2 linked regions of the Paraglaciecola sp. L3A3 genome follow. The protein of the gene in region 2 interacts with the protein of the main gene of each other region in a pairwise test. Links are inferred from orthologs where the notes say so. Each region holds a gene or a part of one and is shown on either strand. Other genes may lie near its edges.

Region 1 (3,571 bases), 2.9 Mb from region 2 along the record:
AACAATAGCCTTTTTTTCAGCTTCTAGCTTAGCTTGTTGGTTTAATTCTCTGTCTTTAGCTTTTTTTGCTTCAGCCACTTTTTCAGCCGCTAATTTAGCTTCATTGGTTTCAACAAGATTGTGTTTTTGTTTGGCTTTGGCCTGCTTATGCTTTTGTTGCCTAACTTGTTTAGCTTTTTTCTTATCCGCTAAACCCGCTTTAAGTAATTGTTCTTGAAGAGAAAGTGCCATAGTTTTATGCCATATTAAAATTGAAATTTTTTAAATTTAAATAAATACGGCAGCGTTAGCTGCCGTTATGAGAGGATAAATAAAATCTTTATTCTTTAGGTTTTTTACGTTTATCTTCTGCTTTCCATTTTCCGTCGGTATACCAAGCAGACCAACCAGATGCTTTACCATCTTCTTTTTCTGACATCACATATTGTTGTTTGGTTTTACGACTATAACGAACAATAGTGGGACTACCGTCTGGATCCGCAGCAGGGGCATCTGCTAAGTAATAAAACTTAGGCGAAATACGATCCCTAAAACGGGCGAGCTCCTCTACTTTTGGCGCACGAGTTTCTCTAGATTTAGGGAAATTATGTGCAGCTAAGAAAATACCAGAAGCACCATCGCGCAATACAAAGTGGGCATCAGACTTAACACATTCTAATTCAGGTAAATCAGTAGGATCCTCTTTCGGTGGTGCAGCTTCACCATTTCTCAGTAACTTACGAGTATTTTTACATTCTTCGTTAGTACAACCAAAATATTTACCAAAACGACCGCTTTTAAGTTCCATATCAGATTGGCACTTATCACACTCGATAATGGGACCTTCATAACCTTTAATTTTAAACGTTCCCTCTTCAACCTCTACACCTTCACATGTAGGAGTGTTACCACAAACATGCAGTTTACGGTTTTCGTCAACAAGGTAACTATCCATAGCAGTACCACAGATACCACAACGACGTTTAGAGCGTAACAATTCTGTTTCTAACTCTTCTTCATCATCGACCTTAATAACTTCGTCACCAGAGGTTAAATTCATGGTACCGGTACAACGCTCTTTCGGCGGTAAACTATAACCAGAACAACCTAAAAATACCCCAGTACTAGCAGTACGAACATTCATTGGACGTCCACATTTAGGACATTTAATATCAGTTGGTACGGCTTGATTCAAACGCATACCACCTTCTTCAGGTGGTTTTTCAGCAAGTGCTAATTTTTGTTCAAAATCAGTGTAAAACTCATTTAGTACTTCTTTCCACAACACATTACCTTCAGCTACATCATCGAGCTTTTGTTCCATGTTGGCAGTAAAGTCATAACTAATGAGATCATCAAAATTTTCTAACAAACGATCGTTAACTATTTCGCCCATTTTTTCTGCATAAAAACGTTTGTTTTCAATACGAGCGTAACCTCTATCTTGAATAGTAGAGATAATACTAGCGTAAGTTGAAGGTCGACCAATTCCTCGTTTTTCCAGTTCTTTAACCAAAGATGCTTCATTAAATCTAGCCACAGGCTTAGTAAAATGTTGTTTCGGATCAAGTTCTTTTAGTGCTAAGTTTTCACCTTCTTTGACATCGGGTAACAACAAATCTTCATCGCCTTTTTTACGTTGAGGATTTTGCACTTTTGTCCAACCATCGAATTTTAATACACGACCTTTAGCAGTTAATTCAAAATCCCCTGCTTTCACTCGAATAGTACTCGCATCATATTTAGCGTTGGTCATTTGACAAGCCACAAATTGACGCCAAATTAGCTCATATAATCGCTGCGCATCGCGCTCAACTTCAGTTATGGCTTCAGACTTAAGTAACACATTTGAAGGACGTATCGCTTCATGAGCCTCTTGTGCACCTTCTTTGCTACCATATTTGATTGGGTTCTCTGGGAAATATTTAGCACCGAAGTTTTCAGATATATATTCACGACAACTTTCAACTGCTTCAGTACTTAAATTAGTTGAATCTGTACGCATATACGTGATGTGACCCGCTTCGTATAAACGCTGAGCCATCATCATGGTTTTTTTCACACCAAAGCCTAAACGGGTACTTGCCGCTTGTTGCAAGGTAGAGGTGATAAATGGCGCAGAAGGTTTACTTTGTGTAGGTCTAGATTCACGACTCACCACTTGGTAATCTGCACCTTGTAAAAAGTTAACCGCCTTTTCAGATTGTTGTTTATTTACCGGTTTAAAAGCATTACCGTTTTCTTTAGCAACCAACATACGTAAATTGGTTTTATCAGCGGTATTTAAATCAGCATGAATGTCCCAAAACTCTTCAGGAACAAACGCCTTAATTTCTCTTTCACGCTCAACTACAAGCCTAGCAGCAACCGATTGCACACGACCTGCTGATAATCCTCGAGCTACCTTTTTCCACAATAAAGGCGAGACCATAAAACCCACAACGCGATCAAGAAAACGCCTAGCCTGCTGAGCATTGACCATTTCTATATTCAGCTCGGTTGGCGCTGCAAATGCTTCTTGAATCGCATTTTGGGTGATTTCGTTAAACACAACACGCTGGAAATCTTTACCAGGTTCGTCAATGAGTTCTCTGAGGTGCCAAGCAATAGCTTCCCCCTCCCTATCCAAATCCGTTGCGAGATAGACGGTATCTGCGTTTTTGGCTAGCTTTTTCAGTTCATTAACGACTTTTTCTTTACCCTCGAGCACATCATAATGAGCTTGCCAATCGTTCTTAGGATCAATCCCCATACGATCAACTAACTTTTTATATTCATACTCTTTTAAGTAATTTTCGCGTTTTTTATCGGATAAAAGTTTTAGTTCTTTTGCTGGTTTTTTAGGCGCAACTTTGCCCACAGCTTTATGAGGAAGATCTCTTACGTGACCCACACTCGATTTAACTATAAAGTTTTTGCCGAGATACTTATTGATTGTTTTTGCCTTTGCCGGTGACTCGACAATGACTAGAGATTTGGCCATAAATTGGTTTTAACCTTTGATTTAAATAGGTTTTTATCAAATGAGTAGTTAACACTAAGTTTTTACTCATCAAAAATGCTTTTTAACATATATCGACAAAATGAAGAGAAAACAAGTGCTTATTTATACTTATCTTATATTCTTTTTTTAACGAACTCCGATTCTGTATATTTTTTAAACCACAAAAATTCAAATCTAATCCACTAAATTTCAAACATAAAATTTGTCAAAATTAGCCTCATTGTCCACAGTGTTAAGTTGGCTAAATAATAGTTAACAAAAAACGTTATACCAGTTTATTAAGAAGCTTCACTTATTTACCTTCTGCTATTTAACCATATTACTTTTTCGTTTGATTAAAATGCAAAAATCTCCAATCGACTCTAAACAAGCTGCTAAGCAATATTTTAATAAAGTAACCCCTAGGTTAACCTAGGCCTGAAATAAAGCTGCATCGCCACACATAGAGACTCTGACGTCACTTATGTAGCTAGCTAAATATGATTTTTTAAATCAATATATAAAATACTCACTTTTTTTGATTTGTGCTACACCTTGAATTAAAAAATCCTTACACAAAAAACCCCGGTAAAACCGGGCTAATTATTT
Region 2 (3,069 bases):
GCCTTTGAATTAGCCAGAAAATGGCGCGAAGCAATGCCTGTCATACCTGGTATGAAATCCATTACTATTCAAGACAGTATCAATGGCGGTGGCAATGGTAACGGTGAATTTGGTTATATGTTATTTGGTGCTGATATCAATATGCTAAATGCTGCAGGCCGCGAATTTATTGCGATGTTACAACAACAGAAAGGTCTGTTTGATATTAGCTCTTCGATAGATCCTGCCAGTAAAGAAATTCAAATTGACCTATTACCAGTGGCTTATGATCTAGGATTAGATTTAACCACAATCGCCAATCAAGTAGGGGCTAGTTTCTTTGGTGGAGAAGCACAAAGGGTTATCCGCAGTGGCGAAGAAGTTCGTGTCATGGTTCGTTACCCTAAACTTACTCGAGAGCGATTTGCCGAATTAAAATATGCCGTCATTTCTACCCCAAGTGGGCAAGAGGTTATGTTAGGTGATGTCGCTACATTGACCGAAAAACCAGGTATTAATCATATTCGCCGTGAAGGTGGGTATAGAAGTGTCTATGTATACGGTTCAATTGACGAAGAAGTAGTCGAACCTAATGCCGTAATAGAAGAAGTTAAGAAAAAACTATTACCACAACTCCAATCCAAATTCCCTGGAGTTAAATCTGAACTAGGCGGAGCGATTGAAGAATTGCAAGCTCAACAAAATGAACAAATTGTGTTTTTTATAGCAGGCATGTTATTTGTGTACATATTGTTAGCTGTGCCACTAAAAAGTTATGGCCAGCCATTAATTATTATGTCGGTCATACCTTTTAGTTTTACCGGAGCAATCTGGGGGCATTATTTTTTCAGTCTAGATCTCAGCATGATGTCCGCATTTGGCTTAATCGCTGCGGCTGGGGTGGTGATTAACGACAGTTTGGTGATGACAGACTTTGTTAACCAAAGGCGGAAAGATGGTTATTCGATTTTAGAAGCGGTAACCGAAGCAGGGTGTGCAAGGTTTAGGGCTATCACTTTAACTTCAATCACTACCTTTGCCGGTGTATTACCTATTATGTTTGAAACCAGCTTACAGGCGAAATTTGTCATCCCGATGGCAGTGGGCTTAGGTTTCGCTGTGTTATACGCCACTATGGTCACCCTAATATTAGTACCTTGTTTATATATGATATTAGAAGATCTGAACAAACGTTTTGCAGGGTTCTTTAGATTACTCGCTTGGCCAGTTCGTCGGCTAAGTAAAGCAAAAGCATAAGACTAAAAAAGCGCCGATACGGCGCTTTTTTAATGTTCGTATTTTATAAAAACTTAATCTTCATCTGCAAGAATATTTATTTTGCCACTGGTTGTATTGATGAGTTCAGCCTTTAAGTCATTAAATTCACTCGTAGCGACGTCAATACAAGTGACGACGTTTGCTCCATATTCAGACTGAGTATTTTCCACATCATATCGACCTATTAAACGCGAAACAGCCCCTTCAAACTCATAATCATAAATGAACTTGAGGTGACTTCTGCTGACTTTAATTTTAGTCGGCATATCGACCAGCACTTGAGCAACTGCATCTGAATAAGCCCTTTGTAAGCCACCCGTGCCCAATTTTGTACCACCAAAATAGCGCACCACAGCCACCACAATATCGCCATAACCACTATGTTCAATCACTTTTAACATAGGCATACCCGCTGTACCACTAGGCTCACCATCATCACTCATCGAGCGAACCGTAGTGTTAGGCGCACCAGCAATATAAGCCCAACACACATGGCTAGCTTGTGGATGTAGCTCTCGTAAAGAGCGAACAAAATCATCGGCTTCTTTTCTAGAGCTCGCGTTATTAGCTAAGGTTAGAAACTTGCTGCGTTTGATTTCTAACTCTACTTGCCAAAGTTCTAGAGGCACTGAATAACTTAACTCAACTTTATTTTTCATGCTAATTCACTCAGTATTTTTTAAGCCCACATGACTAACAGTGCAGCAAAAGCGATTAACAACAAGCCCACTATTTCATGTTTTTTGACTGGGTTTTTCAACCAAAACACAGCAATTAGAATAGTAAATAACACTTCAATTTGGCCTAAAGTTTTGACGTAAGCCACATGGTGCAAAGCCATAGCACTAAACCAACAAATTGAACCTAAACAGCTAGTTAAACTAGTACTAAAAGTCATCTTGGCATTTTGTTTTAGCAACACAAATGTTTGTCTGTTTTTCAGCGCGATATACATGACTAACAAACTAGTCTGAATACATAACACCCACAAAAGTACCCAAGCAGCGCTATGGGGAAATGGAACTTTCAACAGGTGGGCTGCTTCTCGAACATATAAAGAAGTTAACGCAAAACAGGTACCACAAGCCAAACCAATTAAAATTGTTTTTAAACTGAGTTCTCCTTTTCTGCCACCACCACTTAAAACAAATACAGCGGCCGCACCAACAAAAATTCCTATCCAACCAAATAAACTTAAGTGACTGCCAAAGAAAATAGTACCCACTACACCAGCCACTAAAGCTTCGCTTTTTGCCAGACCAGCACCCACAGCAAAGTTTTTTTGTTTAAATAAAATCACCATTAATGCCGTTGCCGCGATCTGTAATATGGAAGCGAGAAAGACGATGGCAATGAATTTAGCAGTGAAACTAGGAATGATTTGATCTGAGAAGCTATACAGTATAAACAGATAAAGTAACGCTATAGGTGGTGCAAAGAGAAATCTAGCGAGTGTCACCCCTGATGTACTGACGGTTGCACTGAGTTGACTTTGTAGTGCATTGCGAAAGGTCTGCATTACCACAGCGCCTAGGGTGAAAAGGATCCAGCTCACATCAATACCTTATTGGCCCTTCATCGAAGGTTATTACCTAAAAATGGTATTTTACTCTTTTTATGCTCTAAACGTTATAAAAAGATGAAAAAGCAAGCTGTTGCGGCCTGCTTCTATCTGTCAATCCTTACCAAGGTATAACTTGTCCGGTACTATCTAGATATGTTCCAGATTGTGCAGTCGTTAATTTTTCTACAGTTGTATAAATTTGTTTTGATACTTCAGTGACACTAGTTGGAGCCTGTTCTCCCCCCATG

The links.
Region 1: the proteins of GQR87_RS01405 (region 2) and topA interact in binary tests that used the Escherichia coli proteins (3 or more experiments, as listed by UniProt). The link is inferred for Paraglaciecola sp. L3A3 from one-to-one orthologs.

Annotation. Positions count from the first base shown.
Region 1 is NZ_CP047023.1:3,226,068-3,229,638, forward strand. What follows is about bases 120-3,359. They hold topA (type I DNA topoisomerase), read right to left. Parts: upstream 2,963-3,359; coding sequence 320-2,962; downstream 120-319. Other genes in these bases: GQR87_RS13475 (DUF2058 domain-containing protein), read right to left, coding at 120-231. In the rest of the region: more of GQR87_RS13475, read right to left, coding at 1-119; GQR87_RS13485 (Ig-like domain-containing protein), read right to left, coding at 3,570-3,571. UniProt on the Escherichia coli protein: Releases the supercoiling and torsional tension of DNA, which is introduced during the DNA replication and transcription, by transiently cleaving and rejoining one strand of the DNA duplex.
Region 2 is NZ_CP047023.1:337,578-340,646, reverse strand. The notes cover bases 104-2,841. They hold GQR87_RS01405 (YigZ family protein), read right to left. Parts: upstream 1,917-2,841; coding sequence 1,290-1,916; downstream 104-1,289. Other genes in these bases: GQR87_RS01400 (DMT family transporter), read right to left, coding at 1,937-2,812; GQR87_RS01410 (efflux RND transporter permease subunit), read left to right, coding at 104-1,236. Outside these bases: more of GQR87_RS01410, read left to right, coding at 1-103; GQR87_RS01395 (SDR family NAD(P)-dependent oxidoreductase), read right to left, coding at 2,940-3,069.